3 regions of the Streptomyces sp. Je 1-369 genome follow, and region 1 is predicted to be linked to each of the others. Evidence: riboswitches for the same ligand, from Rfam matches in the RefSeq annotation. Region 1 holds a riboswitch; each other region holds the start of a gene.
The links. Region 1 has a riboswitch for S-adenosylmethionine ahead of NOO62_RS11405 (aminotransferase class V-fold PLP-dependent enzyme). Riboswitches for the same ligand answer to the same signal wherever they lie in the genome.
Positions count from the first base shown of each region.

Region 2: linked by a shared signal. The riboswitch ahead of thrC (threonine synthase) and the one ahead of NOO62_RS11405 (aminotransferase class V-fold PLP-dependent enzyme) in region 1 are both predicted to bind S-adenosylmethionine.
Region 3: linked by a shared signal. The riboswitch ahead of NOO62_RS35030 (hypothetical protein) and the one ahead of NOO62_RS11405 (aminotransferase class V-fold PLP-dependent enzyme) in region 1 are both predicted to bind S-adenosylmethionine.

Region 1 covers NZ_CP101750.1:2,485,132-2,495,378, reverse strand. Annotated here, with positions in the region: gene NOO62_RS11425 (c-type cytochrome) at 1-526, shown strand, start outside; gene NOO62_RS11420 (ubiquinol-cytochrome c reductase iron-sulfur subunit) at 523-1,578, shown strand; gene NOO62_RS11415 (cytochrome b) at 1,575-3,215, shown strand; gene trpD (anthranilate phosphoribosyltransferase) at 3,379-4,443, shown strand; SAM riboswitch class IV at 4,520-4,637, shown strand; gene NOO62_RS11405 (aminotransferase class V-fold PLP-dependent enzyme) at 4,827-6,200, shown strand; gene NOO62_RS11400 (glycerate kinase) at 6,149-7,348, opposite strand; gene NOO62_RS11395 (SLC13 family permease) at 7,375-8,787, opposite strand; gene NOO62_RS11390 (response regulator transcription factor) at 8,878-9,540, opposite strand; gene NOO62_RS11385 (ATP-binding protein) at 9,525-10,247, opposite strand, start outside.
Region 2 covers NZ_CP101750.1:4,023,722-4,033,968, forward strand. Annotated here, with positions in the region: gene groL (chaperonin GroEL) at 1-1,232, opposite strand, end outside; gene NOO62_RS18215 (cold-shock protein) at 1,564-1,767, opposite strand; gene NOO62_RS18220 (ubiquitin-like small modifier protein 1) at 2,186-2,461, opposite strand; gene thrC (threonine synthase) at 2,564-3,892, opposite strand; SAM riboswitch class I at 3,886-4,033, opposite strand; gene NOO62_RS18230 (glucosyl-3-phosphoglycerate synthase) at 4,190-5,134, shown strand; gene NOO62_RS18235 (hypothetical protein) at 5,221-5,520, shown strand; gene NOO62_RS18240 (alpha,alpha-trehalose-phosphate synthase (UDP-forming)) at 5,660-7,066, shown strand; gene otsB (trehalose-phosphatase) at 7,243-8,097, opposite strand; gene NOO62_RS18250 (DUF3263 domain-containing protein) at 8,117-8,404, opposite strand; gene NOO62_RS18255 (ABC transporter substrate-binding protein) at 8,414-9,631, opposite strand; gene NOO62_RS18260 (SIS domain-containing protein) at 9,932-10,247, shown strand, end outside.
Region 3 covers NZ_CP101750.1:7,895,945-7,906,191, forward strand. Annotated here, with positions in the region: gene NOO62_RS34990 (ABC transporter substrate-binding protein) at 1-990, shown strand, start outside; gene NOO62_RS34995 (carbohydrate ABC transporter permease) at 987-1,934, shown strand; gene NOO62_RS35000 (carbohydrate ABC transporter permease) at 1,927-2,790, shown strand; gene NOO62_RS35005 (Gfo/Idh/MocA family protein) at 2,831-3,895, shown strand; gene NOO62_RS35010 (Gfo/Idh/MocA family protein) at 3,892-4,929, shown strand; gene NOO62_RS35015 (hypothetical protein) at 4,898-5,293, opposite strand; gene NOO62_RS35020 (XRE family transcriptional regulator) at 5,584-6,579, shown strand; gene NOO62_RS35025 (radical SAM protein) at 6,707-8,065, shown strand; SAM riboswitch class IV at 8,088-8,197, shown strand; gene NOO62_RS35030 (hypothetical protein) at 8,242-8,535, shown strand; gene NOO62_RS35035 (SDR family NAD(P)-dependent oxidoreductase) at 8,635-9,366, shown strand; gene NOO62_RS35040 (GNAT family N-acetyltransferase) at 9,412-9,966, shown strand; gene NOO62_RS35045 (DUF3253 domain-containing protein) at 9,994-10,247, shown strand, end outside.

The sequences.
Region 1 (10,247 bases):
GCTCCAGCAGCCGGGTGCCCAGGCGCCCAAGAAGAAGGTCATCTACAACCAGGCCCAGATCGACCAGCTGGCGGCGTACATCTCGTCGCTGGGTGCCGGTCCCTCGGTCCCGACCGAGAAGCAGTACAGCCCGGACGGGGCGGACATCGCCAAGGGTGGCGAGCTGTTCCGCACCAACTGCGCCCAGTGCCACAACTTCACCGGTGAAGGTGGCGCGCTGACGCACGGCAAGTTCGCGCCGTCGCTCGAAGGTGTCTCTCCGAAGCACCTCTACGAGGCCATGCAGACCGGCCCGCAGAACATGCCGTCCTTCCCCGACACGACGATGCCGGAGAAGAACAAGAAGGACATCATCGCGTACCTCGACGCGGTCAACGGTGAGAAGACCGAGAGCCCTGGCGGTCTCAAGCTGGGTGGTCTGGGTCCGGTCAGTGAAGGCCTCTTCGGCTGGATCTTCGGTCTCGGCTCGCTGATCGCGGTCGCCGTGTGGGTCGCCGCTCGGACCGCAAAGGCCAAGAAGTCATGAGTAGCCAAGAGATTCCAGAAGAGAACCTGCCCAGCAAGCAGGAGACCGAGCACGGCTCGGTGGCGACCACGGAAGAGAACCCGTTCGCCGACCCGGGGCTGCCGCCCCACGAGCACCGCGTCCAGGACATCGACGAGCGGGCCGCCCGGCGGTCCGAGCGTGCCGTGGCCTTCATGTTCACGCTGTCGATGATCGCGACGGTCGGCTTCATCGCCTCGTACGTGGCGATCCCCGCCGACAAGAGCGTCTTCATCTGGCCGATCGGTCACATCAGCGGCCTGAACTTCGCCCTGGGCACCACCCTCGGCGTGGCGCTGTTCTGCATCGGCGCGGGCGCGGTCCACTGGGCCCGCACCCTGATGTCCGACGTCGAGATGACCGACGAGCGGCACGAGATCGCGGCTGAGCCCGAGGTCCGCGCCAAGGTCATGGCGGACTTCAAGCAGGGTGCCGAGGAGTCGGGCTTCGGTCGGCGCAAGCTGATCCGGAACACGATGTTCGGCGCGCTGGCCCTGGTCCCGCTCTCCGGTGTCGTCCTGCTGCGCGACCTCGGGCCGCTGCCCGAGGACAAGCTCCGGCACACCAAGTGGGCCAAGGGCAAGATGCTCGTGAACATGAACACCCACGAGCCGCTGCGGCCCGCGGACGTGGCGGTCGGTTCGCTGACCTTCGCCATGCCCGAGGGCATGTCCGAGCACGACCACGACTTCCAGACCCAGATCGCCAAGGCCGCCCTGATGATCGTCCGGATCCAGCCGGAGAACATCAAGGACAAGCGCGAGCTGGAGTGGTCGCACGAGGGCATCGTGGCGTACTCCAAGATCTGCACCCACGTGGGCTGCCCGATCTCCCTGTACGAGCAGCAGACGCACCACGTCCTCTGCCCGTGCCACCAGTCCACCTTCGATCTCTCCGACGGTGCCCGAGTGATCTTCGGCCCGGCCGGCCACGCCCTGCCGCAGCTGCGCATCGGCGTGAACGAAAAGGGCTACCTCGAGGCGCTCGGCGACTTCGAAGAGCCCGTCGGTCCTGCCTTCTGGGAGCGCGGATGAGCACCACCACGACATCATCGAACGACAACCGCCAGAAGGCGCCCGCCGGTGAGCGGGTAGCGGACTGGGCCGACGGCCGGCTGGGGATCTACTCCCTCGCCAAGGCCAACATGCGCAAGATCTTCCCGGACCACTGGTCCTTCATGCTCGGTGAGATCTGCCTGTACAGCTTCATCATCATCATCCTCACGGGTGTGTACCTGACCCTGTTCTTCCACCCGTCGATGAACGAGGTGGAGTACCACGGCAGCTACATCCCGATGCAGGGACAGTTGATGTCGGAGGCGTTCAACTCGACCATGCACATCTCCTTCGATGTGCGCGGTGGTCTGCTGATCCGGCAGATCCACCACTGGGCGGCGCTGATCTTCCTCGCCGGCATGTTCGTGCACATGATGCGCGTCTTCTTCACGGGTGCGTTCCGCAAGCCCCGCGAGGTCAACTGGGTCTTCGGCTTCCTGCTGTTCGTCCTCGGCATGTTCACCGGTTTCACCGGTTACTCGCTCCCGGACGACCTGCTCTCAGGCACCGGTGTCCGCTTCATGCAGGGCGCCATCCTGTCGATGCCGATCGTCGGCACGTACCTGTCGATGTTCCTGTTCGGCGGCGAGTTCCCCGGCGGCGACTTCGTGGCCCGGTTCTACTCGGTCCACATCCTGCTGCTGCCGGGCATCATGCTCGGCCTCGTGGTGGCGCACCTGATCCTGGTCTTCTACCACAAGCACACGCAGTTCGCGGGCCCCGGCAAGAGCAACAAGAACGTCGTCGGCATGCCGCTGCTGCCGGTCTACATGGCCAAGGCCGGAGGCTTCTTCTTCCTGGTCTTCGGTGTCATCGCGGTCATCGCGGCGATCGCCTCGATCAACCCGATCTGGGCCATCGGTCCCTACCGGCCGGACCAGGTGTCCACCGGTGCCCAGCCCGACTGGTACATGGGCTTCGCCGAGGGTCTGATCCGTGTGATGCCGGGCTGGGAGATCAACCTCTGGGGCCACACGCTCGCCCTGGGCGTGTTCATCCCGCTGGTCGTGGTCTTCCCGCTGGTCCTCGTGGCCATCGCGGTCTACCCGTTCATCGAGTCCTGGGTCACCGGCGACAAGCGCGAGCACCACATCCTGGACCGCCCGCGCAACGCCCCGACCCGTACGGCCTTCGGTGTCGCGTGGATCACGGCGTACATGGTCATGCTGGTCGGCGGTGGCAACGACCTGTGGGCCACGCACTTCCACCTGTCGCTGAACGCGATCACCTGGTTCGTCCGGATCGCCTTCTTCGCCGGACCGGTCATCGCCTTCATCGTGACCAAGCGGATCTGCCTGGGTCTGCAGCGGCGCGACAAGGACAAGGTGCTGCACGGCCGCGAGTCGGGTCTCATCAAGCGGCTGCCGCACGGTGAGTTCATCGAGGTCCACGAGCCGCTCAGCAAGGAGCAGCTGCACACGCTCACCGCGCACGAGCAGTACAAGCCGGTCGAGCTCGGTCCGTCGGTCGACGAGAACGGTGTCGAGCGCAAGCTGTCCGGTTCGCAGAAGCTCCGGGCGAAGCTCTCCAAGGGCTACTACGGGGAAGAGGGTCAGATCCCCAAGCCCACCGCCGACGAGTACAAGGAGATCACGAGCGGCCACGGCCACCACTGATCAGCTGACGCTCTGAAGCACTGACCACCTGGTCGCCACGGCAAGAGCCCCGTCCATTGCATGGACGGGGCTCTTTGCCGTCCTGGCGGCTGGATAGGGTGGTCCCATCCCTACGTGTAGGGGTGTTTCCTACATACGCAGACGAAAAAAACCAGGAGCGGCTATGAACGCTGTGACCCCCGCAGGAGGCGACACCGCGGCGGACCGTTCCTGGCCCGACGTACTGAACGGCCTGCTCGACGGCCGCGACCAGAGCGCCGACGACACGGCGTGGGCCATGGACCGCATCATGCGCGGTGAGGCCACCGACGCCCAGATCGCGGGCTTCGTGGTCGCGCTGCGGGCCAAGGGCGAGACCGTCGAGGAGATCTCCGGTCTGGTACGCGCCATGTACGCGCACGCCAACGTCATCGACGTGCCGGGCCCGAGCGTCGACATCGTCGGCACCGGCGGCGACGGCGCCAAGACCGTCAACATCTCGACCATGTCCGCGATCGTCGTCGCGGGCACCGGCGCGAAGGTCGTCAAGCACGGCAACCGCGCCGCCTCCAGCGCGTCCGGCGCCTCCGACGTCCTGGAGAAGCTCGGCGTCAACCTGGACCTCACCCCCCAGCGGGTGGTCGAGGTCGCCGACGAGGCGGGCATCACCTTCTGCTTCGCCGTGAAGTTCCACCCCGCTTTGCGCCACGCGGGCGGCGCCCGCAGCCAGCTCGGCATCCGTACCGTCTTCAACCTCCTCGGCCCGCTCACCAACCCGGCGAAGGTGCGCGCCCAGGCGGTCGGTGTCGCCGACCCGCGGATGGCGCCCATCGTGGCCGGGGTCTTCGCCGAGCGGGGCAACTCGTCGCTGGTCTTCCGCGGCGACGACGGGCTCGACGAGCTGACGACGACCGCGACCTCGCGGATCTGGGTGGTGCGGGACGGTGCCGTGCGCGAGGAGGCGTTCGACCCGCGGGACGTCGGGATCGACCTGGTGCCCGTCGAGGCGCTGCGGGGCGCCGACGCCTCGTACAACGCGGAGGTCGCGCTGCGGCTCCTGGACGGGGAGACCGGGCCGGTGCGGGACGCGGTGCTGCTGAACTCGGCGGCGGCGCTGGTCGCCCTCGCACCCACCGGTCAGCCCCTCGTGGAGCAGATCGGCGCCGGTATGGCGAAGGCGGCGCGGGCGATCGACTCGGGGGCCGCGAAGCGGGCCCTGGAGCGCTGGGTGGCCGCCAGCAACCGCTGAGGATGTGACGCACGGCGCAGTCCGGAATCTGGACTGCGCCTTGCGCTCCGAAGATCGTGTGGCAGGATGCTGCACAGGTCATGAGTGACAGCGACTACGGCCCCGGCCCGCTGTCCGGCAACCCTCCGTCCGTGGCGGGGTGCCCCGGGTGAAGACCAGGCCGTACGCAGCGAGGCGTATGGCAAGCGCGGACCCCTGGACATCGGTGAATGTCACAGCCCTGGGGTCCTGGTCCTCAAGGGAGCAGTCTCGTGAGCAAGCGAATGTGCTAGGGCCTTCGGCCCCTTTCCGCGCACCCTTCTTCTCTTCATCACTGCACCGCCGCATGGATCGAGCGCGGCCGTCGTCGCAGTGAACTCACTTGTCTCTTACGGGAGTTCGCCATGTCTGTTTCCAGTGTCGCCGTCGACCCGTCCGTCTGTGCCCCGCTCGCCGTCCTCGGCCGTGACGTCACCGTCCCGCTGGTCACCGGCGGCGAGGTGAGCTACGCGGCGCTCGACTACGCGGCGAGCGCGCCGGCGCTGCAGCGCGTCTGGGACGACGTGGCCGCCTACGCCCCGTACTACGGCAGCGTGCACCGCGGCGCCGGGTACCTCTCGCAGCTGTCGACCGACCTCTTCGAGAACTCCCGGAAGACCGTCGCCGAGTTCCTCGGCTGCCGCGAGGGCGACCAGGTCGTCTTCACCCGCTCCACCACCGACTCCCTGAACCTCCTCGCCTCCGCCCTGCCCGCCGACTGCCAGGTCTTCGTCTTCGAGACCGAGCACCACGCCTCGCTGCTGCCGTGGCGGGACGCGCGGGTGACGTACCTCAACGCGCCGCGCACCCCCGAGGAGGCCGTACACACCCTGGAGCGCGCCCTCGCCGACCGCGACCCCTACGGCCCCGCCCTCGTCTGCGTCACCGGCGCCTCCAACGTCACCGGCGAGCTGTGGCCGGTGCGCGAGCTGGCCGCCGCCGCCCACGCGCACGGCGCCCGCATCGTCCTCGACGCCGCGCAGCTCGCGCCCCACCACCCCGTCTCCATCGCCGAGTTGGACGTCGACTGGGTCGCGTTCTCCGGGCACAAGCTGTACGCGCCGTTCGGCTCCGGGGTCCTCGCGGGCCGCTCCGACTGGCTGCGCGACGCCGAGCCCTACCTCGCGGGCGGCGGCGCCTCGCGGAAGGTGGCGCGACGTGCCGACGGAGGCGTGGACGTGGAGTGGCACGACACCGCCGCCCGCCACGAGGCCGGATCCCCGAACGTCATCGGCGTCTACTCCATCGCCTCCGCCTGCAAGGCGCTCACCGACGCGGGCTTCGACGAGCTCGTCGCCCGCGAGCAGCACCTCATCAAGGAGGTCCGCGAGGGCCTCGCCGAGGTGCCGCAGGTGCGGATCCTCTCCCTCTTCGGCGACGACGCGCCGCGCGTGGGCGTCATCTCCTTCGTTGTGGACGGCTGGAACAGCTCGCACTTCGCCGCCGCGCTCTCCGCCGAGTACGGCATCGGCGTACGCGACGGCCTGTTCTGCGCCCACCCGCTGGTGCGCACCCTCCTCGACAGCGAGCCCGACGAGCCCGGCGAGTGCGGCGCCCCCGAGGCCGCGCCCGGCGAGAAGTCGCTGAACGCGATCCGCGTGAGCTTCGGCGCGGGCACCCCCGACGAGCACGTCGAGCGTTTCGTGCGCGCCGTCAAGGAACTGGTGGCGGACGGTGCGCGCTGGAGCTACCGCACAGAGGACGGGCGTTGCGTGCCGGACACCGGCGCCGCCGCATGAGTGGGCAGGCGTGAGCCGAGCCGGATCATTCGCAGGGCCCGCTCCGTCGCGTCGGTGAGGAACTCGCCGCCCCTGCCGAGCGCCTCGGTCATCGACATCGGGGCGGGCAGGATCGAGCTGTAGGCGTCGACGCCGACGGAGCGCACGGTGTGCGCGCCGTCCCCGATCGTGCCCGCGAGCACCAGGACGGGCCTGCCCGACAGCTTGGCGCGGCGGGCCACCTCGGCCGGGACCTTGCCGCGCGGCGTCTGGTGGTCGAGGGCGCCCTCCGCGGTGATGACGAGGTCGGCGCGGGCGAGCCGTGCGTCGAGGTCGATCCGGTCGAGCAGGACGTCGAAGCGGGGGAGCAGGGCGGCGCCGAGAGCGGCGAGCCCGGCGCCGAGTCCGCCCGACGCGCCCGTGCCGGGTCCCTCGAAGAGGTCGGCGCGCACGTGGAGGTCCCGCGTGAGGAGGTGGGCCCAGTGCTCAAGGGCGGCGGCCAGCCGCTCGACCTGGAGGGGCGTCGCGCCCTTCTGGGGCCCGAAGACGCGGGCGACGCCGTGCTTGCCGCACAGGACGTTGTACGGGTTGCAGGCGACGCGGATCTCGGTGTCCGCGATGCGCGGATCGATGCCGCTCGGGTCGATGCGGTTCAGGCGCGTCAACTCCCGCCCGCCGCGCGGCAGTTCCCAGCCGTCGAGATCCAGGAGTCTGGCGCCCAGGGCTTGCAGGGCGCCCGCGCCGCCGTCCGAGGTGCCCGAGTCGCCGCAGCCGACGAGGATGCGGCGGGCGCCCGTGTCGAGCGCCGCGCGGATCAGCTCGCCGACGCCGTACGTCGTGGTGGCACCCGGATCGCGCAGATCGCGGGGGACCAGCGAGAGACCGGCCACGGCCGCCATCTCGACGACCGCCGTGCCGTCGGGCAGCAGGGCGAAGTGGGTGCCGATGGGCTGGCCCACGGGGCCGGTCGCGGGCAGCGCGACGAGGCGGCCGCCGCTCGCGGAGGCCAGCGCGCGGGCCGTGCCCTCGCCGCCGTCCACCAGCGGGATCAGATCGGTCTCGGCGTGCGGGACGACACGGCGTACCCCCGCGGCGATGGCCTCGGCCGCGGAGCTCGCGGACAGCGACTCCTTGAAGCCGCTGGGGGCGATGGCGAAACGGGTCAGCACGGTGGTCTCCAGGTGGACGCGGAGGGTCAGCGGACGGGGACGCCGAGCAGCGGCCAGAGCGTCACGGCGAAGAGCAGGACCAGCGCGGCGGTCAGCGGCGCGAGGACCGCGGAGAGCCGCAGCAGGTCACGCGGGGTGTAGGTGGGGGTGTCCGGGATGTCGGCGAAGAGGGCGACGGGCTTCGCGGAGGCGGGCAGGGTGTGGCAGAACCCGGCCGCTGCCGTGGAGGCGAGCGCCGCGGCGACCGGGTTGACGCCCGCGCCGACAGCCGCCGCCACGACCAGCGGGACCAGGACGGAGGAACGGGCCGAACGTGACTGCAGGACGAGGTGCGCGGCCGTGCTGACCGCGACGACCACGGCGAGGAACAGCCACGCGGGAAGGTCCAGGGGCAGCCCGGACACCAGCCACCGCGCCGCCCCGGAGTCGGCGAGCGCGACCCCCATCGCCATCGTCGCCGCCATGAACAGGAGCAGCGCCCAAGGCACCGTCCTGAGGGCGTCCTTGAGGCCGACGGTGCCGAGCGCGGGTGAGGCGGCCACGACCGCTCCGATCAGCGCGACGACGGCGGGCGGCACCTGGTGGAGCGGCTCGCTGCACCACAGGGCGACGACGGTGGCGAGGAGCAGGGCGCAGCGCGTCTCGGCGGGCTCCCAGGGGCCGGTGACGGGCTGTTCGCTGTGTGCCTGGAGCTGGTCGAGGGTGATGCGGACCGGGCCTTCGCGGTCGGCGCGCCGGGTGGTCGTCAACAGGACGGCCTCCGCCGCCAGATGGGATGAAGTCATGGCGAGCGGCAACCCGAGCAGCAGCCACTGCGCGAAGCCGATCCGGTCACCGGTCGCCTCCCACAGGACCGACACCGTGATCAGATGTGCCCCCGCACCGATCAGAGTCGCGACCGCGGACAGCAGGATCACGGTCGGAAAGAGCAGTGCGAGCATCACGACCAGTCGCTTCCGGTCGGCGAGGACCTTGGCGAGCGCGACGAAGACGGGCAGCGCGAGCGCGGCGCGCCCCGAGGTCGCCGGCACCGCGAAGGCGGTCACGACCAGCGCCGCCGTCGTCAGATGCGTCAACTGCCGTACGCTGCCCGCCCCGCTGACCAGGAACGCCGCGGCCCGCCCCGCCAGCCCGCTGCGCGCCACGGCCGCGGCCAGCACGAAGGCGCAGATCAGCAGCCACACCGTCTCGTCGCCGAGGGTGCCGAACAGGGTGTCGCTGCTGATCACGCCGGTCGCGGTGAGGGCGAGGCCCGCGCCGAGCGCGATGTACGTGTCGTCGACCGGTGTGCCGATCCAGGCGCAGGTCGCCAGCGCGAAGACGGCAAGGGTGAGCCGGGCGTCGCCGCCGAGGCCCGGGAAGTTCCCGGGGACCGCGAGCAGGGCGCAGATGCTGAGCGCCGCGCAGAGGGTCACGGCTTGCCGCAGGTTCAGGGTCACGCCGTTCAGCGTGGTGCCGGGCCGTGAGCCTTCGATGAGGCGCAGATGAAGGAAAGTTCACCCGAACCGGTGGTCACCTCGCGCCGGTGGTCACTCCGGCAGCCGGTACCCCATCCCGCGCACCGTCTCGACCCGCTCCGACCCCAGCTTCTTGCGCAGCGCCCGCACGTATACGTCCACGATGTTGGACCCGGGGTCGAAGTCGTACCCCCACACGTGCGAAAGGATCTGCTCCCGAGAGAGCACCTGCCCCGGATGGCGCAGGAACAGCTCCAGGAGTACGAACTCACGCGCCGTCAGGTCCACCGTGCGCCCCGCCGAACGCGCCCTGCGCGTCCGCAGGTCCAGCGTGACCTCACCGCTGCGCAGCACCGTCACCTCGGGCGCCCCGGCCGCCGTGCGCAGCCGCAGCCGCACCCGGGCAAGCAGCTCCTCGAAACGGAACGGCTTGGTCATCCAGTCGTCCGCGCCGCCCTCCAGACCCGCCACCGTGTCCCGCACCGAGTCCCGCGCGGTCAGCACGATGACGGGCGTGGTCACCCGGGCCTCGCGCAGCTGCCGCAGGACCGTGAAGCCGTCCTTGCCCGGCAGGCCGATGTCCAGCACGATCAGGTCGAAGCCGCCGGTCAGGGCGTAGTCGTAGGCGCTCTCGCCGTCGGCGACCACGGTGGTCGTGAAGCCGTTGGCGCGCAGACCCTTCTCGACGAAGGACGCGATGCGCTCCTCGTCCTCGACGATCAGTATCCGGTGCACTGCCGCTCCGCCCCTTCCTGCTGCCCCTCGGGGAGTACGAGTACGAAGGTGGCGCCGCCGCCGTCCGTGGGGCGCAGCTCGACGCCGCCCCCGTGGCTCTCCGCGATGGCCTTGACGATGGCGAGACCGAGGCCCGCCCCGGTGGCCCGGGAGCCGCGCCGTGCGGTGCCGCGCCGGAACCGCTCGAAGATGACCCCGGTGTCCTGCGGCTGTACGCCGGGCCCGCTGTCGGCGACGTACAACTCGATGCGTCCCGCGCACCGCCGTGAGCCGATGCCGATCCGCTGCCCGGGGGCGGTGTGCTGGACGGCGTTCTGCGCCAGCTGCACCATCGCCTGGGTGATGCGCTGCGGGTCGAGCCCCGCCTCGGCGTCGGCGACCTCGGCGAGCCGCCAGGCACGGTCGCCCAGCGCCCGCGCCTTGACGAAGACGTCCGCGGTCAGCTCGGCGAGCTGCACGGGCTCCGGGGTGACGAAGTCGGGCCGCTCGGCCTTGGCGAGGAGCAGCAGGTCCTCGACGATGCGGCTCATCCGGTCGAGCTCCTCCGTCACGATGCGGACGGTCTCCTCGCGTTCGCCGGGACCGTCGCCCATCAGCTCCAGATGGCCGCGCACGATGGTGATGGGCGTGCGCAGCTCGTGCCCCGCGTCGTCGACGAACTCGCGCTGTGCGGCGAACGCCCGCTCCAGCCGGTCAAGCATGCCGTT
Region 2 (10,247 bases), 1.5 Mb from region 1:
GCGACGATGCCCTCTTCGACGGCCGCCTTGGCGTTGCGCACGGCGTCCTCGATGCGGTGCTTGCGCTCCTTGAGCTCGACCTCGGTCGCGGCACCGGCCTTGATGACGGCCACGCCGCCCGCGAGCTTCGCCAGGCGCTCCTGGAGCTTCTCGCGGTCGTAGTCCGAGTCGCTGTTCTCGATCTCGGCGCGGATCTGGTTGACGCGGCCCTGGACCTGGTCGCTGTCACCGGCACCGTCGACGATCGTCGTCTCGTCCTTGGTGATGACGACCTTGCGGGCGCGGCCGAGCAGGTCGAGACCGGCGTTCTCCAGCTTGAGGCCGACCTCCTCGGAGATGACCGTGCCACCGGTGAGGATGGCGATGTCGCCGAGCATGGCCTTGCGGCGGTCACCGAAGCCCGGGGCCTTGACGGCGACGGACTTGAAGGTGCCACGGATCTTGTTGACGACCAGGGTCGACAGGGCCTCGCCCTCGACGTCCTCGGCGATGATCAGCAGCGGCTTGCCGGACTGCATGACCTTCTCGAGGAGCGGAAGGAGGTCCTTCACGTTCGAGATCTTCGAGTTGACGATCAGGATGTACGGGTCGTCGAGCGACGCCTCCATACGCTCCATGTCGGTGGCGAAGTACGCCGAGATGTAGCCCTTGTCGAAGCGCATACCCTCGGTGAGCTCGAGCTCCAGACCGAAGGTCTGGGACTCCTCGACGGTGATGACGCCTTCCTTGCCGACCTTGTCCATCGCCTCGGCGATGAGCTCGCCGATCTGCGTGTCGGCGGCGGAGATGGAGGCCGTGGAAGCGATCTGCTCCTTGGTCTCGACATCCTTGGCCTGCTCGAGCAGGGCGCCGGAGACGGCCTCGACGGCCTTCTCGATGCCGCGCTTCAGGGCCATCGGGTTGGCACCGGCGGCCACGTTGCGCAGACCCTCGCGCACCAGGGCCTGGGCCAGGACGGTCGCGGTCGTCGTGCCGTCACCGGCGACGTCGTCCGTCTTCTTCGCGACCTCCTTGACCAGCTCGGCGCCGATCTTCTCGTACGGGTCCTCGAGCTCGATCTCCTTGGCGATGGAAACACCATCGTTGGTGATCGTGGGGGCGCCCCACTTCTTCTCGAGGACGACGTTGCGACCCTTGGGGCCCAGGGTCACCTTGACGGCGTCGGCGAGCTGGTTCATGCCGCGCTCGAGGCCGCGCCGTGCCTCCTCGTCGAACGCGATGATCTTGGCCATGTGAAGTGGTCCTCCCGGACGGGGTGGAAAAGCAAACGGACCGTGCTGGTGCCCGCGACGGACGGCCTGCAGCCCTTGTGGTTCCTTGCCCCACCCGGCCTGCGGGCCTCACCGACCCGATCCAAGTTCTGTCACTCTCACTGGGAGAGTGCTAAGCCCAATGATTAGCACTCGACCCCTGCGAGTGCAAGCGCCTCTCACGGATCCCGGGGGGATCCGAGGGAGAGGTCCGGAAGCATCCCGGGGCCGGTCCGGCACACACGAGGGGCCCGTACCCCTGTTGGGATACGAGCCCCTCGCGATGCTTGCTTCGGTGGTCGGTCGCGCCGAGCTAGACGGCGAGTTTGACCATGTCCGCCTGCGGACCCTTCTGGCCCTGCGAGATCTCGAACTCGACTCGCTGACCTTCTTCAAGGGTGCGGTAACCGTCCATCTGGATCGCGCTGTAGTGGACGAAAACATCCGCACCACCGTCGACCGCGATGAAGCCGTACCCCTTCTCCGCGTTGAACCACTTGACGGTGCCCTGAGCCATGCCTAACTCCCCTATTACTGGCCCTTGCACAGGACCGCACTTCGCGGACCCGGGTCAGACCTCACCCCCCACTGGTAGGGGTGTGCGCCGGAACGCGTCGACCGCCGCTGAATGTATCTGTCCAACTGCCGTCTGCAACAGGTCAATCGGACGAGAATTCTGGGCACGCCCGATCGGTAATTTACGGAGATTCCGTCCGAATTCAGGGCAAGTCGGGCCAGGCAAAAGCCGCAAAAGGTTCAAATGGGCAGCGCTCTTTGGCTACTTCTTGTCGGACAGAGGCCGACTTCGTATATGCGCTCGGCACGGGCGGCGGGGCGCGCTTCCCAACTGTACCGCGCTCAACCATGCAGAATTGCCCCCTCCGTTTCTCTCGCGGAGGGGGCAATTCAGATAACGCAGAGTGGTTGCGAAAAGATCAGCCGCCGGCGACGGCGGGAATGATCGAGACGCCCGCGCCGTCCGGAGTGGCCGTCTCAAGACCCTGCTCGAACCGGACGTCGTCGTCGTTCACGTACACGTTGACGAAGCGGCGCAGCTTGCCCTGGTCGTCCAGGACGCGGGCGGCGATGCCGTTGTGGTTCTTCTCCAGGTCGGCGATGACCTCCCCGAGGTTCGCCCCCTCGGCGACGACCTCGGCCTTGCCGCCGGTGTAGGTACGGAGAATGGTGGGGATACGGACGTTGACGCTCATACGGTTCACCTCGGTATGTCAGGGGGCGGTCAGGTGGCGCCCCGTCAGGGGCGCGGGGAACTGCGCGACCAGCCACAGCCGTCCCGCAGGGAAGCAACAACCTCAGCCGGCAAGACCCGCGGAGCGAAACGCCTCAAGGCTCGGCTTGATCGTCGCCGTCGCCTGAGAGGTCTCGGCAACGGCGTCGAGGGTTTTCAGGCCGTCCCCGGTGTTCAGGACGACCGTGGTGAGGGCCGGGTCAAGGAGCCCCGCCTCAAAAAGCTTCTTCGTGACGCCCACCGTCACACCGCCCGCCGTCTCCGCGAAGATCCCTTCCGTGCGGGCAAGGATCTTGATCGCCTCGACGACCTGCTCGTCGTTCACGTCCTCCACCGCACCCCCCGTACGCCGCGCGATGTCCAGCACGTACGGCCCGTCGGCCGGGTTGCCGATCGCGAGGGACTTGGCGATCGTGTTCGGCTTCTGCGGGCGGACCACGTCGTGGCCCGCCTTGAACGCCGCCGACACCGGCGAGCAGCCCTCCGCCTGCGCGCCGAAGATCTTGTAGGGCTTGTCCTCGACCAGGCCGAGGGCGATGAGCTCCTTGAGCCCCTTGTCGATCTTCGTGAGCTGCGAGCCGGACGCGATCGGGATGACCAGCTGGTCGGGCAGCTCCCAGCCGAGCTGCTCGCAGATCTCGTACGCGAGGGTCTTGGAGCCCTCGCCGTAGTACGGCCGCAGGTTGACGTTGACGAAGCCCCAGCCCTCGCCCAGCGGGTCGCCGATGAGCTCGGAGCAGAAGCGGTTCACGTCGTCGTAGTTACCCTCGATGCCGACGAGCTCGCCGCCGTAGACCGCGGCCATGACGACCTTGCCCTGCTCCAGGTCGTGCGGGATGAACACGCAGGACCGGAAGCCGGCGCGGGCCGCCGCGGCGCCCACCGCGCCCGCGAGGTTGCCCGTGGAGGAGCAGGACAGCGTGGTGAAGCCGAAGGCGCGCGCCGCTTCGAGCGCCTGCGCGACGACGCGGTCCTTGAAGGAGTGCGTGGGGTTGCCGGAGTCGTCCTTGACGAACAACTTGCCCTGTTGGACGCCGAGTTCCCTGGCGAGGTTGTCGGCCTTGACGAGCTTGGTCCAGCCGGGGTTCAGGTTCGGCTTGTCGGCCACGTCGGCGGGGACCGGCAGGAGGGGGGCGTAGCGCCAGATGTTGGCGGGGCCCGCCTCGATCTGCTTGCGCAGGGCTTCCGGGTCACCGAGCGGCAGGTCGTACGCGACTTCGAGGGGGCCGAAACACTCGACGCAGGCGAAGATCGGGCCGAGCGGGAACTTGGTGCCGCACTCACGGCAGGAGAGGCCGGACGCGGGCCCGAGGTCTACGGAAGAGACGGAAGAGGTGGTGCTTTCGGTGGCGACAGTCTGCACAGCCATGGAGGCGAGGCCCTTTCTCCTCATCTTCCTCGCGACGCATCTCGCCGCGAGACGGAATTGGCACCTTCGCTAGCCGGGAGCCTCGCTGCGCTTGACTGCGCGAGACCGACTGGGTGGTTGCCGGGGCTTCAACGGGCCGTATCCCTCTGCCCCTCTGGATGAGCGGTATTCGATTATGGGTTTCGATTGTTGTGCGTGAACGCGGTGGTGACCCCGACATGCGATGGCCACCGGCGTTGTTCAAGACTGTAACCGAAGCCCCGGACCCTTGAGATAGTCGTCCGAACAGCGAGATGGATCACATATGGGAGGACCACGACCGTGCTGGAAGAGGTCGAGCACTGGCTGAGCAGGCGTTCCTGGTCCGTCGCCGACCGCCCCCGGGACCGCCTCGCCGCCGCCAAACGGGCGGGCGGCGCGTCGGTGAGCGTCGTGCTGCCCGCGCTCGACGAGGAGAGGACGGTCGGCGAGATCGTCGCCGAGATCCGCCGCGAGCTGATGGAGAAGGTTCCGCTGGTCGACGAGCTGCTCGTCGTCGACTCCGGCTCCACGGACCGTACGGCGGAGGTCGCCGCCGCCGCGGGCGCCAAGGTCGTCCACCGCGACGCGATCCTGCCGCGGCTGCCCGCCGTCGCGGGCAAGGGCGAGGTGCTGTGGCGGTCGCTGCTCGCGACGAGCGGCGACATCGTGGCGTTCGTCGACGCGGACCTGAAGGAGTTCTCCGCCGACTTCGTCTCCGGGATAGTCGGCCCGCTGCTCACCGACCCGGACGTGGCGTTCGTGAAGGCGATGTACGACCGCCCGCTCGCGGGGGCGGACGGGCAGGGCGGCCGGGTGACGGAGCTGATGGCGCGGCCGCTCCTGAACATGCACTGGCCGCGGCTCGCCGGGTTCGTGCAGCCGCTGGGCGGCGAGTACGCGGCGCGCAGGTCGCTCCTGGAGCGGCTGCCGTTCCCCGTCGGGTACGGCGTGGAGCTGGGCCTGCTCGTCGACGCGCTGCACACCGTGGGCCTGGACGCGCTGGCGCAGGTCGACGTGGGGGTGCGCAGGCACCGGCACCAGGACGGGCAGGCGCTCGGGCGGATGGCGGCGGCGATATACCGGACGGCGCAGGTGCGGCTCGCGCGCGGTCATCTCGTACGCCCTGAGCTGACGCAGTTCGTCCGGGGAGTGCACGGGTTCGAGCCGAGGACACACGCGGTGGACACGGAGGAGCGGCCGCCGATGGCCGATATCTCCGAGTACGCGCATCGTCGCGTGGCGTAACCGACGGATGTCATGCGCTTTGCCTACATTGTTCTTTTATGTGGGTCAGATGTACGTCGGTCAGATGTGCGTGGGCAAGAGATGCCATGCGAGTCATGCGGCGGGTGGGCGGACTGGCGCTCGCCACGGCCAGTGTCGCCCTCGCCGTCGCCGCCGGGGTCCCGACCGCGACCGCGGCGCCCGCCGCCGCCGCGGTCTTCCAGCCGTTCGCCGAGCCCTCCGCCGACGCACCCGCCCAGGAGCAGCACCGCCAAGAGCGGCACGGCGCGGGCGGTGAGCTCGCCGACACGGGCAGTTCCCGGGCCCTGCTCTTCAGCGGGACCGCGACCGCGCTCTGCGGGCTCGGCGTGCTGGTGATCGTCGCGGCACGCAAGCGCCGCGACTGACCCCACCCGGCCCAGCGGCACACGACGGCACGTCCTGGCACACGGCGGCACACCGCCGCACCCCGCCGCCGGATCCCCTTCCCGGAGAGTCCGGCCGCCGTACGTTTGAGGGTTTACAGGACGGGCTACGTTTTGCCACATGGTCTCCGAGTCCGCACCGTCAGCAGCGCAGGTCCTCGTCGCGTCCAACCGCGGCCCCGTCTCGTACACCGTCGGAGAGGACGGTGAGCTGACCACGAAGCGCGGCGGCGGCGGGCTCGTCTCAGGACTCAGCGCGATCGGCGACCAGGCGGACGCGCTGTGGGTGTGCGCGGCGCTCGGCGAGGGCGACCGCGAGGCCGTGCGGCGCGGAGTCGGGGAACCCGGCGTACGGATGCTGGACATCGACGCGCGCGTCCACGCCGACGCGTACAACGGCATCGCGAACTCCGTGCTGTGGTTCGTCCACCACATGCTGTACCAGACGCCCCTGGAACCGGCCTTCGGACCGGAGTTCCGGGCGCAGTGGGCGGCGTACGAGACGTACAACCGGGCGTTCGCCGAGGCGCTGGCCCGCGAGGCGGCGCCGGGGGCGGCAGTCCTGGTGCAGGACTACCACCTGGCGCTGGTGCCCGGCATGCTGCGCGAACTCCGCGAGGACCTGCGCATCGGCCACTTCTCGCACACCCCGTGGGCGCCCGCCGACTACTTCCGGATGCTCCCCGACGACGTGGCCGAACAGCTGCTGCGCGGGATGCTCGGCGCGGACCGGCTCGGCTTCCTCACCGGGCGGTGGGCCGACGCGTTCACCGAGTGCTGCGTGCGGGTCGTCGGCGGCACGTCGGGCACCCGGATCGGGGTGCACGGGCTCGGTGCCGACGCGGACTTCCTGCGGGAGCGGTCGCGGTGGGACGACGTCGAGGAGCGGATGCGGACGCTGCGGGAGCAGGCGGGCGAGCAGGACGGGGAGCCGCGCAAGCGGATCGTGCGGGTGGATCGCACCGAGCTGTCCAAGAACATCGTGCGCGGCCTGCTGGCCTACCGGGAACTCCTCGAGACCCGCCCCGAGTGGCGCGAACGCGTCGTGCACGTCGCCTTCGCCTACCCGTCCCGGCAGGACCTCGCCGTCTACCGCGACTACACGGAGGAGGTCTCCCGGGTCGCCACGGAGATCAACTCCCAGTACGGGACGGACGGCTGGACCCCCGTCGTCCTGCACGTCAAGGACGACTTCGCGCGCTCACTCGCCGCCTACCGCATGGCGGACGTGGCCCTGGTCAACCCCATCCGCGACGGCATGAACCTCGTCGCCAAGGAGGTCCCCGTCGTCTCCGACGACGGCTGCGCGCTGGTCCTCTCGCGGGAGGCGGGCGCCCACGAGGAGCTCGGCGAGGACGCGCTCTCCGTGAACCCGTACGACGTGACGGCCACGGCCGACGCGCTGCACACGGCGCTGCTCATGCCGTGGGACGAGCGCGCCGAACGCACGAAGCGCCTCGCGGCGGCGGCGACCGCGCTGCCGCCCGCGCAGTGGTTCCTGGACCAGCTGCGGGCGCTCACGGGCTGACCGCGGACAGTCCCCACCGGCAGCCGTCCCGGTCCCGGCCCCGGCCCCGCGCAGTCCAAGCACCCCTTCCGTTTGTCCATGGGCCCGGCGCGGGGCCCCTCACTACGGTCAACGGCATGACTCGGAGTCACTGGAGCGCCGGTCACCGGAGGGCCGGTCACCGGAGCGCCCGGGGGTCACTGAAGTTGCGCGCCGATCCACGACAGCAGCCGCACCACGCCCGCGGGTCCGTCCACCACCAGGTCCGCCCGGCCCGCCAGCTCCGCGACCTCCGAGCTGCCGCTGCACACGAGCAGCCCCGCCACACCCTCCGAGCGGAGCTTCTCCACGGCGCCGAAGGCCGGCAGGTCGCCGAGGTCGTCGCCCGCGTACAGGACGGACTCGGCACCGACCTCCCGCAGGTACTCGGCGAGGGCCACGCCCTTGTCCATGCCGGGCGGGCGCAGCTCCAGGACGAGGCGGCCCGGCTCGACGATCAGGCCGTGCCGGTCCGCCAGCTCGGCGAGCGGCTCCCGCAGCGCGTCGAAGGCCGCCTGAGGGTCCTCCGCGCGGCGCGTGTGCACCGCGACGGCCCGCCCCTTCTCCTCTATCCACGTGCCACGCCAGGCGCCGATCGCGTCCAGGAACCCGGGGAGCTCGGCGCGCACGGCCGCGACCCCGGGGTGCGGCTCGGCGGCGCGCACCGTGCCGGTGACGGCGTCCCAGCGCTCGGCGCCGTAGTGCCCCAGGACGGCGAGGTGCTCCAGGCCCGGCACGCCCGCGAACCCGCCGTAACGCACGGCGACGCCCGCCGGGCGGCCCGTGACCACGGCCGCCGACCGCAGGCGCGGGGCGAGCGCGGCGAGCACGGTCGCCGCGTCCGGGTGGGCGCGCGCCTGCTCCGGATCGGCGACGATCGGCGCGAGCGTGCCGTCGAAGTCCAGCGCCACGACCGCGCGCTCGGGCCGGGCGAGGAGCGCGGCGAGGCCGTCGCGCCCGGCGGGCGTCACGGGCTCGGGCAGGTCCGACTGTGAGTACGTAGGGTCACCCATGGGCCCGACCTTAGCCGCGTCAGCGCTCGTCGCGCCGGGACTCCCGCACCCGGCGCAGCCGATTGACCGTAATCGGGTCGTGCGCGAGCGCGCGGGTGTCGTCGAGAAGGGCGTTCAGGATTTGGTAGTAGCGCACCGGCACCATCCCGAGTTCCTCGCGGATGGCACGTTCCTTGGCTCCGGGACCGGGCCACGACCGCCGTTCGAGGGCGAGCACGGCACGGTCGCGGCCGGAGAGGTCGGAGAGCCCGGAGAGATCGGAGTGTCCATCCGAGGCGTCCGGCTCATCCGGGTCGTGAACGGTCATGCCAGCACGCTACTCGGCGTTCTCCTCGGTCATCGCCCGGCTCTGGATCCGGCCCAGCACCGACTTCGGGTCGCCGCCGTCGCCGACCGTCTTGCCGATGTCCTTCTTGATGTCGGCGGAGACCTGCGCCCACGACGTCTTGCCCACCGGGTACAGCTCGGAGGTCGGGAGCTCGTCGAGGAACTTGCCGAGCTCCGTGTGACCGCGGTCCTTGGCCATCGCCTCGGACGCGGAGGTCGTCACCGGCAGGATGTCGTACTCGTTCGAGAAGTCGAGGACGTTCTTCTTGCTGTACGCGTAGTCCAGGAACTTGCCGGCCTCCTTGCGGTGACCGTTCTGCTTGAACGCCATCATCCAGTCGGCGACACCCATCGTGGCCTGCGCCTTGCCGTTGACGCCGGGCGCCGGCACCATGCCGAACTTCACGCCCTTCTTGGCGGCCATCTTCATCAGCGTCGGGTGGCCGTTGAGCATGCCGACCTCGCCGCGCGAGAACGCCGCGAACGCCTCCGCGCGGTTCATCTCCGCGGGCGCCGTCGGGCCGGTCAGGCCCTTGCCGACGAGCTCGTCCCGCAGCCAGGCGAACGTCTTGGCGTTCTGCGGGGAGTCGATGGCGTACGAGCCGACGTTGTCGGTGTAACCGCCGCCGCCGCTGAGCATCCACATCAGCGTCTCGGCGGGCGCCTCCTCGGGGCCGAGCGGCAGCGCGTACGGGATCTTCACGCCGCGCGCCTTCAGCGCCTTCGCGTCGGCCTGCAGCTCGCTCCAGCTCTGCGGCGGCGTGAGGTTCGCGTCCTTGAAGAGCTTGGTGTTGTAGAAGAGCAGGCGGGTGGAGGAGGCGAACGGCATGCCGTACTGGATGCGGTTCACTTCACCGGCGCGCGAGAGCGGCGCGAGGAAGTCGGCCTGCGTGGCGATGGAGAGGAGCTCGTCGGCCTCGTAGAGCTTGCCCTGCGCGGCGTAGTCGGCGTACGCGCCGATCTGCGCCAGGTCCGGGGCGTCGCCCTTCTTGACCATCTCCTTGACCTCGCGGTCCACGTCGTTCCAGGAGTGCACGGTGACGTCGACCTTGATGCCGGGGTTCTCTTCCTCGAACCCCTTGACGACCTTGTCCCAGTACTTCTTGGAGCTGTTCGCCGCGGAGTCGCCGTAGTCGGCGGCCACCAGCTTGAGGGTGACGTCGCCGGAGTCGCCGGGACCGCCGCAGCCGGCGAGTACGCCCGCCATGCCAAGTGCGGCCACCGCCGCGGTCAGTCCTGTCACGCGCCGCTGCACAGCTGTCCCACCCTCATTGCTTTGCTTCTACGTTCCGCACCTTGCCGAACTGCGATTTTCTCCCGAGTCCGGACACAAGGTCTACACCACCCGAGTCTCACTTGTGCAACGGCGTCCCACCGGCCCCGAGCGTTGCAGGCCGCGCCCGGCGACTGCTATGCACATGAGGCCGCTGTCAACATCCCGGCACAGCACAACGTTCGTTCATGCACGGCACATGGAACATCCCGCACTGACGAGGAGCCTTGGCGCATGTCGCGTACCGCAGAAGAAATAGCCACTCAGCCCGCCTGCTGGCGCCGGGCGGTGGAAGCGGCCGCCGCCTTCGACGATCTGCCGAGGCCCGGTGAGCGGGTCGCCGTCACCGGCTGCGGGACGTCCTGGTTCATGGCCATCGCCTACGCGACGCTGCGCGAGGCGGCGGGCCTGGGCGAGACGGACGCGTTCGCCTCCTCGGAGTTCCCCGCGGACCGTACGTACGACCGCGTCGTGGCGATCACCCGCTCCGGCACGACGACGGAGGTCCTCGACCTCCTGAACCGCCTCAAGGGCACGGTCCCGACCCTCG
Region 3 (10,247 bases), 5.4 Mb from region 1:
TTCTGGATGAACGCCGTCAACTTCCAGCTGTACGCGGCCAACGGCGTCCTCGAACCGCTCTCCGGGCACATCAAGGCCGACGCCACCCCCGTGGACCGCCACCCGAAAGCCCTGGTGAAGCTCTACTCCTACCAAGGCACGCAGTACGGGCTGCCGAAGGACTTCGACACCATCGGCCTCTGGTACAACAAGCAGCTCTTCGACAAGGCGGGCATCACGTACCCGGACGCGAGCTGGACCTGGGACGACGTGCGCGACGCCGCCGCCGAACTCACCGACCCGAGCCGGCGGGTGCACGGCTTCGCCGCCGAGATGGACCGGCAGATCAAGATCTACCCGGCCATCTGCGGGGCCGACGGCCACGTCCTGGAGAACGGCCGCTCGGGCTTCGGCGACGAACGGTCCATCGACGGCATGCGCTTCCTGACCGACATGATCGACCGGGGCTGGTCACCCCCGCAGAGCGCGATGGTCGAGTCCGTCGGGCGCGTGCGCTACTGGTCGGAGAAGGTCGCCATGAACTACGACCTCTCCGCGATGGCTGGACAGATGTACGCCGTGCCCGCACTCAAGGACCACGGCGGCATCGCCGTCCTGCCCAAGGGCAAGCGCAGGGCCACCATCATCCACGGCCTCGCGAACGTCGTCTCCGCCAAGAGCGACAAGAAAGCGGCCGCCTGGAAATTCGTGCACTTCATGGCGGGCCGTGAGGCCGCCGAGATCCAGGCCAGGGCAGGCGTCACCATCTCCTCGTACGAGGGGACGCAGGACGCCTGGCTCAAGTCGATGCCCGAATTCGACCTCGAGCACTTCCTCGAAATGCAGGAGTACGCGGTTCCCTATCCGAGCTCCAAGAACACCGCCGTCTGGGAGAACCTCCAATACCCGCTGCTCGGCGCCGCGTTCAGCGGCAAGGGTGGCATCGAGAGCGCCGCCCGCACGCTGGGCGAGCAGATGGACCGGGCCCTGAAGGAGGAACGCGACTCATGAGCATCTTCCCCGCGACGGCCGCCGCGAAGGCGGCCGCGCGCAGCCGGACCTCCGCCTCCGGCGCGCGCCCCGGTCCCCGCAACCAGCGGTCCGCCTACTGGTTCATCGCACCGCTCGGCCTGGGCTTCGCCGTCTTCTACTTCTGGCCGCTCCTTCAGACCCTGTACTTCAGCTTCACCGAATTCGGCGCGTTCGGCGGCCACACCTTCATAGGCACCGACAACTACATACGCGTCATCAAGGACGTCACCGTCTGGCAGGCCCTCGGCAACACACTCATCTACTGCGTCATCGGGCTGCTGGCACTGCCCGTCGCCATCGTCGTCGCGTCGCTCCTGAACCGACGCGGACTGCGCGGCGTATCCGTATACCGCGCCCTGTACTTCATCCCGTTCGTGACGCTGCCCGTCGCCGTCGGACTCGTCTGGAACTGGCTCTACAACGGTGACTTCGGGCTCATCAACGAAATCCTGAGCTGGTTCGGCGTCGACCGGAACTACTGGGTCTCCGACCCGTCCACCGCCGTCTACGCGATCGGCACGGTGATGGTCTGGTCCACCACCGGCTACTACCTCGTCATCTTCATGGCGGGCGTCAAAGGCATACCGCAGGACTACTACGAAGCCGCGGAACTCGACGGCGCGGGGCCGCTGCGCCGGTTCCTCACCATCACGCTCCCGCTGCTCAGCCCGACCATCTTCTTCGCCTCCGTCATCTGCATGATCAATTCCCTGCAGACCTTCGACCTCATCTACATCATGATGGCCGAGAAGAACCCCGCGATCGGCGATACGCAGTCCATCGTCGGCCTCTTCTACAAATGGGCGTTCATCGAGAACGCGCAGGGCGCCGCCGCCGCACTCGCCTTCCTGCTGATGCTGGTCATCGCGGCCCTGACGTATCTCCAGTTCCGTATCCAGAAGAGGTGGGTGCACTATGCCTGACACGTCCGGCACGCATGCCACCCCGACCACTCGGAAACGCTTCAATTCCGGGTCCGTCGCCACCCACGCCGTGCTCTCCTTCGGTGCCCTCGTGATGGTCTTCCCGTTCCTGTGGCAGCTGCTCACCGCGCTCAAGACCCTCGCGGAAACCTCACAGGTGCCGCCCACGTTCCTGCCAAAGGACTGGAACTGGGACAGTTTCGAAGAGGTCTTCACCGCGCTGCCGTTCCGCGAAATGCTCACCAACAGCCTGCTCAACACCGTCGGGCGCACCGTCGGCCAGCTCGTGTTCTGCTCGCTCGCCGCCTACGCGTTCGCGCGCATGCAGTTCCGGGGCCGCAACGTTTTGTTCGCGCTCTTCCTGTCCGTCCTGATGGTGCCGAGTTCCCTGCTCGTCCTGCCGCAGTACGACATCATCCAGTCCCTCGGGCTGCTCAACTCCGCGCCCGCGCTCTTCCTGCCCGGCATGTTCAGCGCCTTCGGCACGTTCATGCTCCGCCAGTTCTTCCTCACGCTGCCCAGGGAGCTGGAGGAGGCCGCGCGCATCGACGGCGCGGGCTCCTTCCGCATCTTCTGGTCGATCATGCTGCCGCTGATCCGGCCCGCGCTGGCCGCCCTCGCCGTCATCACCGCCATGTGGTCCTGGAACGACCTGCTGTGGCCGCTGATCGTCAACACCGACCCGGAGAAGATGCCGATCAGCGCGGGGCTGACCTCCCTGGAGGGCCAGTACGAGACCAACTACCCGGTGATGATGGCCGGTTCGCTGATCGCGAGTCTGCCGATGCTCGTCGTCTACCTCTTCCTCCAACGGCACTTCGTCCAGAGCGTCGCCCTCTCCGGCTCCAAGAACTGATCCCCCCGTCCTGTCCTCAACGGAAAGGCAGCATCCCCCCATGCGAGGCCCCCTGCGATCGCTTCACATCGGCCTGCTCGGCGCCGGCGGCATCGCCCGCGCCCATCTGCCCGGCTGGCTGGCACTGGGCGCCCGGGTGAGCGTGTACACCGTCGACGGCTCCGCGGACAAACTCGCGTCCGAGTACGCCGAGCGCGGGCACGACGTCCGGGCCGTCGACCACCTCGACACCCTTCTGGCCGAAGCGAGCGCCGTCGACATCTGCACCCCCACCCCCACCCACAAGGACCTGGCCCTCGCCGCCGTAGCCGCGGGCCGCCACGTCGTCTGCGAGAAGCCCCTCGCCCTCACCGTCCGCGACGCCGAGGAGATCGGGGCCGCCGCCGACGCGGCGGGCGTCCGCCTCCACCCCGCCCACGTGGTGCGCTACTTCCCCGCGTACGCAGCCCTGCGGCAGGCCGTGGCCCGCGGCGACCTCGGCGAACTCGCCGTGCTGCGCTTCACGCGCGGCGGCGCGAGGCCCCAGTGGGCGCCCTGGTTCGGCGACCCCGCCAAGTCCGGCGGCGTCATCATGGACCTGATGGTGCACGACATCGACATCGCCCGGTGGCTCGCGGGCGACGTCGTCCGCGTGCACGCGAGGACCCGCGGCGTCGAACACGCCACCGGCACTCCGCCCGAGGTCGTCACCGCGTCGGCCGTCCTCACCCACGCATCGGGCGCCGTCAGCCACATCAACGGCCTGTGGGGCCTGCCCGACCAGCCGTTCCGTACGACGTTCCGCGTCGCGGGAGCCGACGGCCTCCTGCACCACGACTCCACCGCCGTACCCGGCTTCCGCATCACCGCCCAAGGCGTGCGCGCCGCCAACGAAGGCATCCCCACCAGCCCCATGACCGAGAGCCCCTTCCTCACCGAACTCCGAGAGTTCGCCGCGACCTGGCAGGACGGCGGGCCCGAACCGAGGGTGAGCACCCGCGACGGCATAGAGGCCGTGCGGATCGCCGAGGCCGCCGTGGAGTCCAGCCGCACCGGCCGCGTCGTCGAGCTGACCGAGAGCCGTTCGACGCATGCCGTCACCGACACCGAGGAGGCCATGCGATGAAGGTCGCCGTCCTGTCGTTCGCCCACGTCCACGCGGCGACCTACCTGCGCCTGCTCTCCCGCATGCCCGGCATCGACGTCCTCGGCAGCGACCCCGACACGGACCTCGCGGCGCCCGGCGAGGTACGGGGCCGCGCGGTCGCCGACGCGGCGCGAGTCCCGTACGCCGACACGTACGACGAAGCCTTCGCCTGGGGCCCCGACGCGGTGATCGTCTGCTCCGAGAACGCCCGGCACCGGCCCCTCGTCGAACGCGCCGCCGCGCACGGCGTGCCCGTCCTGTGCGAGAAGCCGCTCGCCGCCACGGTCGAGGACGGCGAGGCGATGGTCGCCGCCTGCCGGGCCGCGGGCGTGCGGCTCGCGGTCGCCTACCCGGTCCGGTTCAGCCCGGCCTACGCGGCCGTGAAGGCCGCCGTCGCGGCGGGCGACGCGGGCCGGGTCCTCACCGTGTCCGGCGCGAACAACGGCGGCATGCCGACCCGCGCCCGCCGCTGGTTCGCCGAGCCCGCGCTCTCCGGCGGCGGCGCCCTCATGGACCACACCGTGCACATCGCCGACCTGCTCGACGACCTCTTCGAGGACGCCGGGCCGGTCGAGGTGTACGCGCAGACCAACAACCTCCTGTACGCCGACGAGGTCGCCGCCGAGACCAGCGGCCTGGTCAGCGTGACGTACTCCAACGGCGCCGTCGCCACCATCGACTGCAGCTGGTCGCACCCCCGCTCCCACCACTCCTGGGGCGGCCTCGAACTCACCGTCGTGGGGGAGCGGGCCACCCTGGAGATGGATGCCTTCGACCAGAAGGTGCACGGCTTCAGCGAGCGCAGGGGGCACGGCACCGAGGTGCCCTTCGGCGCCGACCTGGACGAGCTGATGCTGCGCACCTTCCTGTACGGCGCGGCCGAAGGCGCGATGACCGTCGCGGACGGCGAGGGCGGCCTGCGCACTCTGCGCGTGGTGGAGGCCGGCTACGCGTCGGCCCGCAGTGGAGTCCCGGTCAGGATCAGCACGGCTCGTTGCTGCCGCCGTTCGTGAGGTTCCCGTCGTACACCCAGCCCTGGGCGCCCGTGGCGCGCACCGTCACATAGGTCCAGCCGTTGTTGGACTCGTTGAAGGTGTAGCAGTGATAGTCGACCGCCGTGCTGTGGACCTGATTGCTGCCACAGGTGTTGTGGGGGCCGCTGCGGCGCAGGGTCTGTGTGCTGACCGTCTGCCCGCCGCCGGGGTCGACGTCGCGATGGGAGTGAGAGGAACAGCTCTGGGTCCCACTGGGGGTCCAGTTGGGCGGTTCCCCGCCGCCGGTGTCGACGGAGGGGGCCGCCTGTGCTGTCGTGACCGAACCGCCTGCCAGCAAGGCGGCTCCCGCCGCGAGACCGGCGAACCATGTGCGAGTACGCATGATGCTCCTTGGGGATCGTTGTCGGACGAACGTCGTTGCCGGACGAACAATGACTTGATGTGAACCTGCCGCCCGGAAGCAGCCATGCGTAAGTTGACGCCGACTGGGCTCATACGTCTGAGGGGGCGGCGAGTGGCGGGTCGGCGTGTGGTGATGGGGGAGCCGACGCTCGGAGTGGAACGAGGGCAACGCTGCACGCTGCCCACCGCGCCGACAAGGCCGTACGGCGTTCGGACGTGTTCGGACCCGTACGCGGCGCGTTCCGAACACGTCCGAACGGGACTGGTGCCGTGACGAGCCGGGACGAAGGGTCCCTGGCAGAGCGGTCGGCCGGGGCGCCGCAGCCCGCGAGCGCCGGTACCCCGGCCGAGTTCGCCGTGGCACTCCGCGCGCTGCGGACCTGGTCGGGACTGACCTACCGTCAGCTGGAGAGCAAGGCGACCGCACACGGCGACACCCTGCCCGCCAGCACGATCGCGACGACCCTCGGCCGGATCACCCTGCCCCGGGAACGGTTCGTCGAGGCCTTCACCCGGGCGTGCGGCCTCGGCGACGACGACGTACTCCAGTGGCTCGGGGCCCGTCGCCGACTCGCCACCGACGACCGCGCGCCGAGCGGTGACCGTGACGACGGCGACAGCGGGGATGCCGTCGCCCCGCCGCCGGTACGGGTGCCGTGGTGGCGCAGGACCGCCGGTCTCGTCGTCGGGGCGGGCCTCGGGATCTTCGGCACGCTCGGCGCCGGCAGCCTCTTCGACGACGCTTCCGCGCCGCCGGTCACCCCGTCCGCGATGCCGGTGACCGGCGTGCGGATTCCGGCCGTGGGCAGCTGGGCGCGGATTCACCCCGCCAGAAGCCCGGAGTTCTGCGTCACCGAAGGAAAGGACCGCACCGGCCGCTACAAGACCGCCGTCGCCGCCCAGCACCCCTGTACGAAGGCGGCCCGGCCCCGCGTGTTCCTCGAACCCGTGGGCAAGGACGTCGTACAGATCCAGTGGCATCACCCGAAGTACGGCATCGGCTGCCTGACGGTCCTGTCGAAGGGGCCGGGCCGCGATCTGCTCGAACCCCGTGAGGACTGTGCCGACGGCAACCGGGCCCAGCAGTTCCGCGTCAGCTCCTTCGGCCCGGCGGTCGCGAAGCACTTCCGCCTCCGTCCCGTCAGCACCGGCCGGTGTCTGAGCCTGCGCGACCAGGACGTCGAAGCCGGTACGGAGGTCGTCCAGGGCCGCTGCTCCGGCGCCGCCGACCAGGAGTTCGGGATCGAAGTGATCCCGCCGCCTTGACGGGGGGCGCCGCAGCATAGACCTCCGGCACAGACGCACTGAGACCGGAGTCGGATCCGGAACGGATCGGGCGGGTATTAGCGTGGACTGGACAGATCGACCGAACAGGATCCGAGGTGCCCGGCCCATGCCAAGCCGCAGCGAGAGCCGTACCCAGCTCATCGAGTCACTCATGGAGCGGTTCCCGCACGTGCCGCGGGAAGCCGTGATCAAGGAGGATCTGCTGCGTGGCGGCATCGCCTTCGACGAGTCGGCGCTCAGCGACAACGAGGGCGGGGAGGTCAAGCCGAAGTCGTACTTCATCTTCTCCTTCGACCACGGGACGCTCCCCGAACTCGGCGCCGCCGCCCTGCGCCGCCCGCCGGAGGAGATCGTCCTCACCGGCGGCCCGTACGACCTGCGCCGCACCGTCGTCTCGGTGCGCGTGAACCCGTCCTCGCCCTACCGGGTCGCCGCCGACGACAACGGCGTGCTCGGCCTGTACCTGGACGGGGCGCGGATCTCCGACGTCGGCCTGCCCCCGATGCCGGACTACTACCGGCACACGCTGGAGAACGGCAAGTCGGTGATGGAGGTGGCGCCCACCATCCAGTGGGGCTACCTCATCTACCTGACGGTCTTCCGGGTCTGCCAGTACTTCGGCGCCAAGGAGGAGTGCCAGTACTGCGACATCAACCACAACTGGCGCCAGCAGAAGGCTGCGGGTCGTCCCTACACCGGCGTGAAGCCGATGGACGAGGTCCTCGAAGCCCTCGCCATCATCGACAAGTACGACACGAACAAGTCGTCCACCGCGTACACGCTGACCGGCGGCGCCATCACCACGCAGCTCCAGGGCAAGGACGAGGCCGACTTCTACGGGCAGTACGCGAAGGCCATCGAGGAGCGCTTCCCGGGCCGCTGGATCGGCAAGGTCGTCGCCCAGGCGCTGCCCAAGGAGGACGTGCAGCGCTTCCACGACTACGGAGTGCGGATCTACCACCCGAACTACGAGGTCTGGGACCCGTACCTGTTCGAGCGGTACTGCCCCGGCAAGGAGCGCTACGTCGGCCGCGACGAGTGGCACCGCCGCATCCTGGACTCCGCGGAGGTGTTCGGGCCGCGCAACGTGATCCCGAACTTCGTCGCGGGCGTCGAGATGGCCGAGCCGTTCGGCTTCAAGACGGTCGACGAGGCCATCGACTCCACCGTGGAGGGCCTGCAGTACTTCATGTCGCGCGGCATCACGCCCCGCTTCACCACCTGGTGCCCGGAGCCCACGACGCCGCTCGGCAAGGCGAACCCGCAGGGCGCGCCGCTGGAGTACCACGTGCGGCTCCTTGAGGCCTACCGCGCGACGATGGAGGCCAACGGCCTCAGCTCGCCCCCCGGCTACGGCCCCGCGGGCCCCGGCAACGCGGTCTTCTCGGTCAGCTCCTTCATGGACAGCCTGCCCGCGGAGAAGGCCGCTCCGGAGGACGCGATTACTCCCGCGACCTCCCACTAGGGGAAGTGTTACGGTCGGGGCGGGTCACGAGTTCCAGTGTCAAGCCCCGGCTCGCTGGACGGCACCCCGCTCCGTCGCGGGTGCCCCGGGTGACGACCCGCCCCGTGCGACGCGCACGGGGAACGGCGGATCACCGGGCCGGCGAGACCCGGGGTCCACGACTCCGGAGGCACCCCATGACGCATTCTCCCGCGCACGACACCCGTGACACCTCGGTCGACGTGCTCCTGTCCTCGTACGACGTCGCGGACGACGGCCGCATCGCGCTGCACGTGCTCGGCCCGACCCGGGGCGTCCCCGAGGCCCTGTGGACGCGCGACCCGCGGCACCTGCGCCGCCTGCTGCGCGACCACAAGGGCCTCGCCCAGTGGCACCCCCACCGCAACGTGCTGAGGCTGCGGAGCGACACGGCGGGCGCCACGCTGGTCGGCGTGGCGGCCGGGACGGGCCACGAAGCCCCTCGCCGCTGACCAAGATCACCGGTTCGTAGGATGACGGCGTGATCCGGGCGCGGGCGGTCCCCGCGTCCGGGCGGCGCGACAGTCAGCCACCCACAGCCGGAGGTCCCCGTGCAGCACCACCCCGTCACCGTCGTCACCGGCGGCAGCCGCGGTATCGGCGCCGCTGTCAGCGCCCGTCTCGCCGAGGAGGGCCACGACGTCGTCATCGGCTACCGCTCCAACGCGGCCGCCGCCGATGAGGCCGCCGACGCGGTCCGCGCCGCAGGTCGCCGCTGCATCACCGTCGAGGTCGACACCGCCGACGAGTCCGACGTCGACCGCCTCTTCGACACCGCCGCCCAGCTCGGCCCGGTCACCGGCCTGGTCAACAACGCCGGGGTGAGCGGCCCCGTCGGGCCCCTCGCCGACGCCGACGCCGAGGGCATGCGCAGGGCGCTCGAAGTGAACGTACTCGGCTATCTGCTCTGCGCCCGGCGCGCGGTGCGGGACATGCAGGCCAACGGCGGCGGCGCCATCGTGAACGTCTCGTCCGCCGCGGCGACGCTCGGTGCCCCCGGCGAGTACGTCCACTACGCCGCCGCCAAGGGCGCCGTCGACACGATGACGGTCGGCCTGTCCAAGGAGGTCGCCGGGGACGGCATCCGGGTCAACGCCGTCGCCCCCGGCGTCATCTGGACCGAGTTCCACGCCGACCCCGAGCGCCCCGCGAAGCTCGCCGCGGGCATCCCCCTCGGGCGCTCCGGGCAACCCTCCGAGATCGCCGCGGCCGTCGCCTGGCTGCTCTCCGACGAGGCCTCGTACGCCACCGGCACCGTGCTGCGGGTCGCGGGCGGACGCTGAGGGCCTGTCTTCGGAACCTCGGTCGACCGCTCGTAGGATTGGCACATGATCAGTGGAGCGGTCGACCTCGCGCCAGGCGTCCTCATCCGGCCCGTCGCGCTCGACGACGCGGAGGCACTCGCCCGCGCCTACCGGCGCAACCGCGACCACCTCGGCCCCTGGGACCCGGACCGTCCCGCCGCCTTCTACACCGCGGAGGGGCAGGCCGAGCGGGTCCGCGTACAGCTGGCGGACGGACAGGCGGGCCGGTCCGCGCACTGGGTCCTGGTGAGCGGCGCCGAGATCGTCGGCCACGCGGCCGTCTCGAACATCGTGCTCGGCCCGGCCCGCAGCGGAAACCTCGGCTACTGGATCGACGCCGAGCACGTGGGCCGCGGCCTCGCCTCCGCCGCCGCACGGCACGCCTGCGCGACGGCGGACACCCAACTCGGCCTGCACCGCGTCGAGGCAGGCACCCTGATGCACAACACGGCGTCGCAGCGCGTGCTGAGGAAGTGCGGCTTCGCGGAGTACGGAGTCGCACCGTCCTTCCTCTTCATCAACGGCGCCTGGCGCGACCACCGGCTCTTCCAGAAGATCCTCAACGACCGTCCCTTGTAGAACGGGCCGAGGTGCGAGACTGGTGTGGTGACGCGGAGCGAGCGGGACACAAAGCGGGACACGGAGCGGGAGACGCAGCGCAAGACCGAGCGGCGCCTGGAGCAGACCATCCTGGAGTTGCTGGACCGCCGTGCCCCGGACGCCACGATCTGCCCCTCGGACGCCGCACGGGCGGTCCACGAAGGGGACGACGACGGTTGGCGCGCACTGATGGAGCCCGCCCGCCGCGCGGCCCGGAAGCTGGTCGAGGCCGGCAAGGTGGAGATCACGCAGGGCGGTGA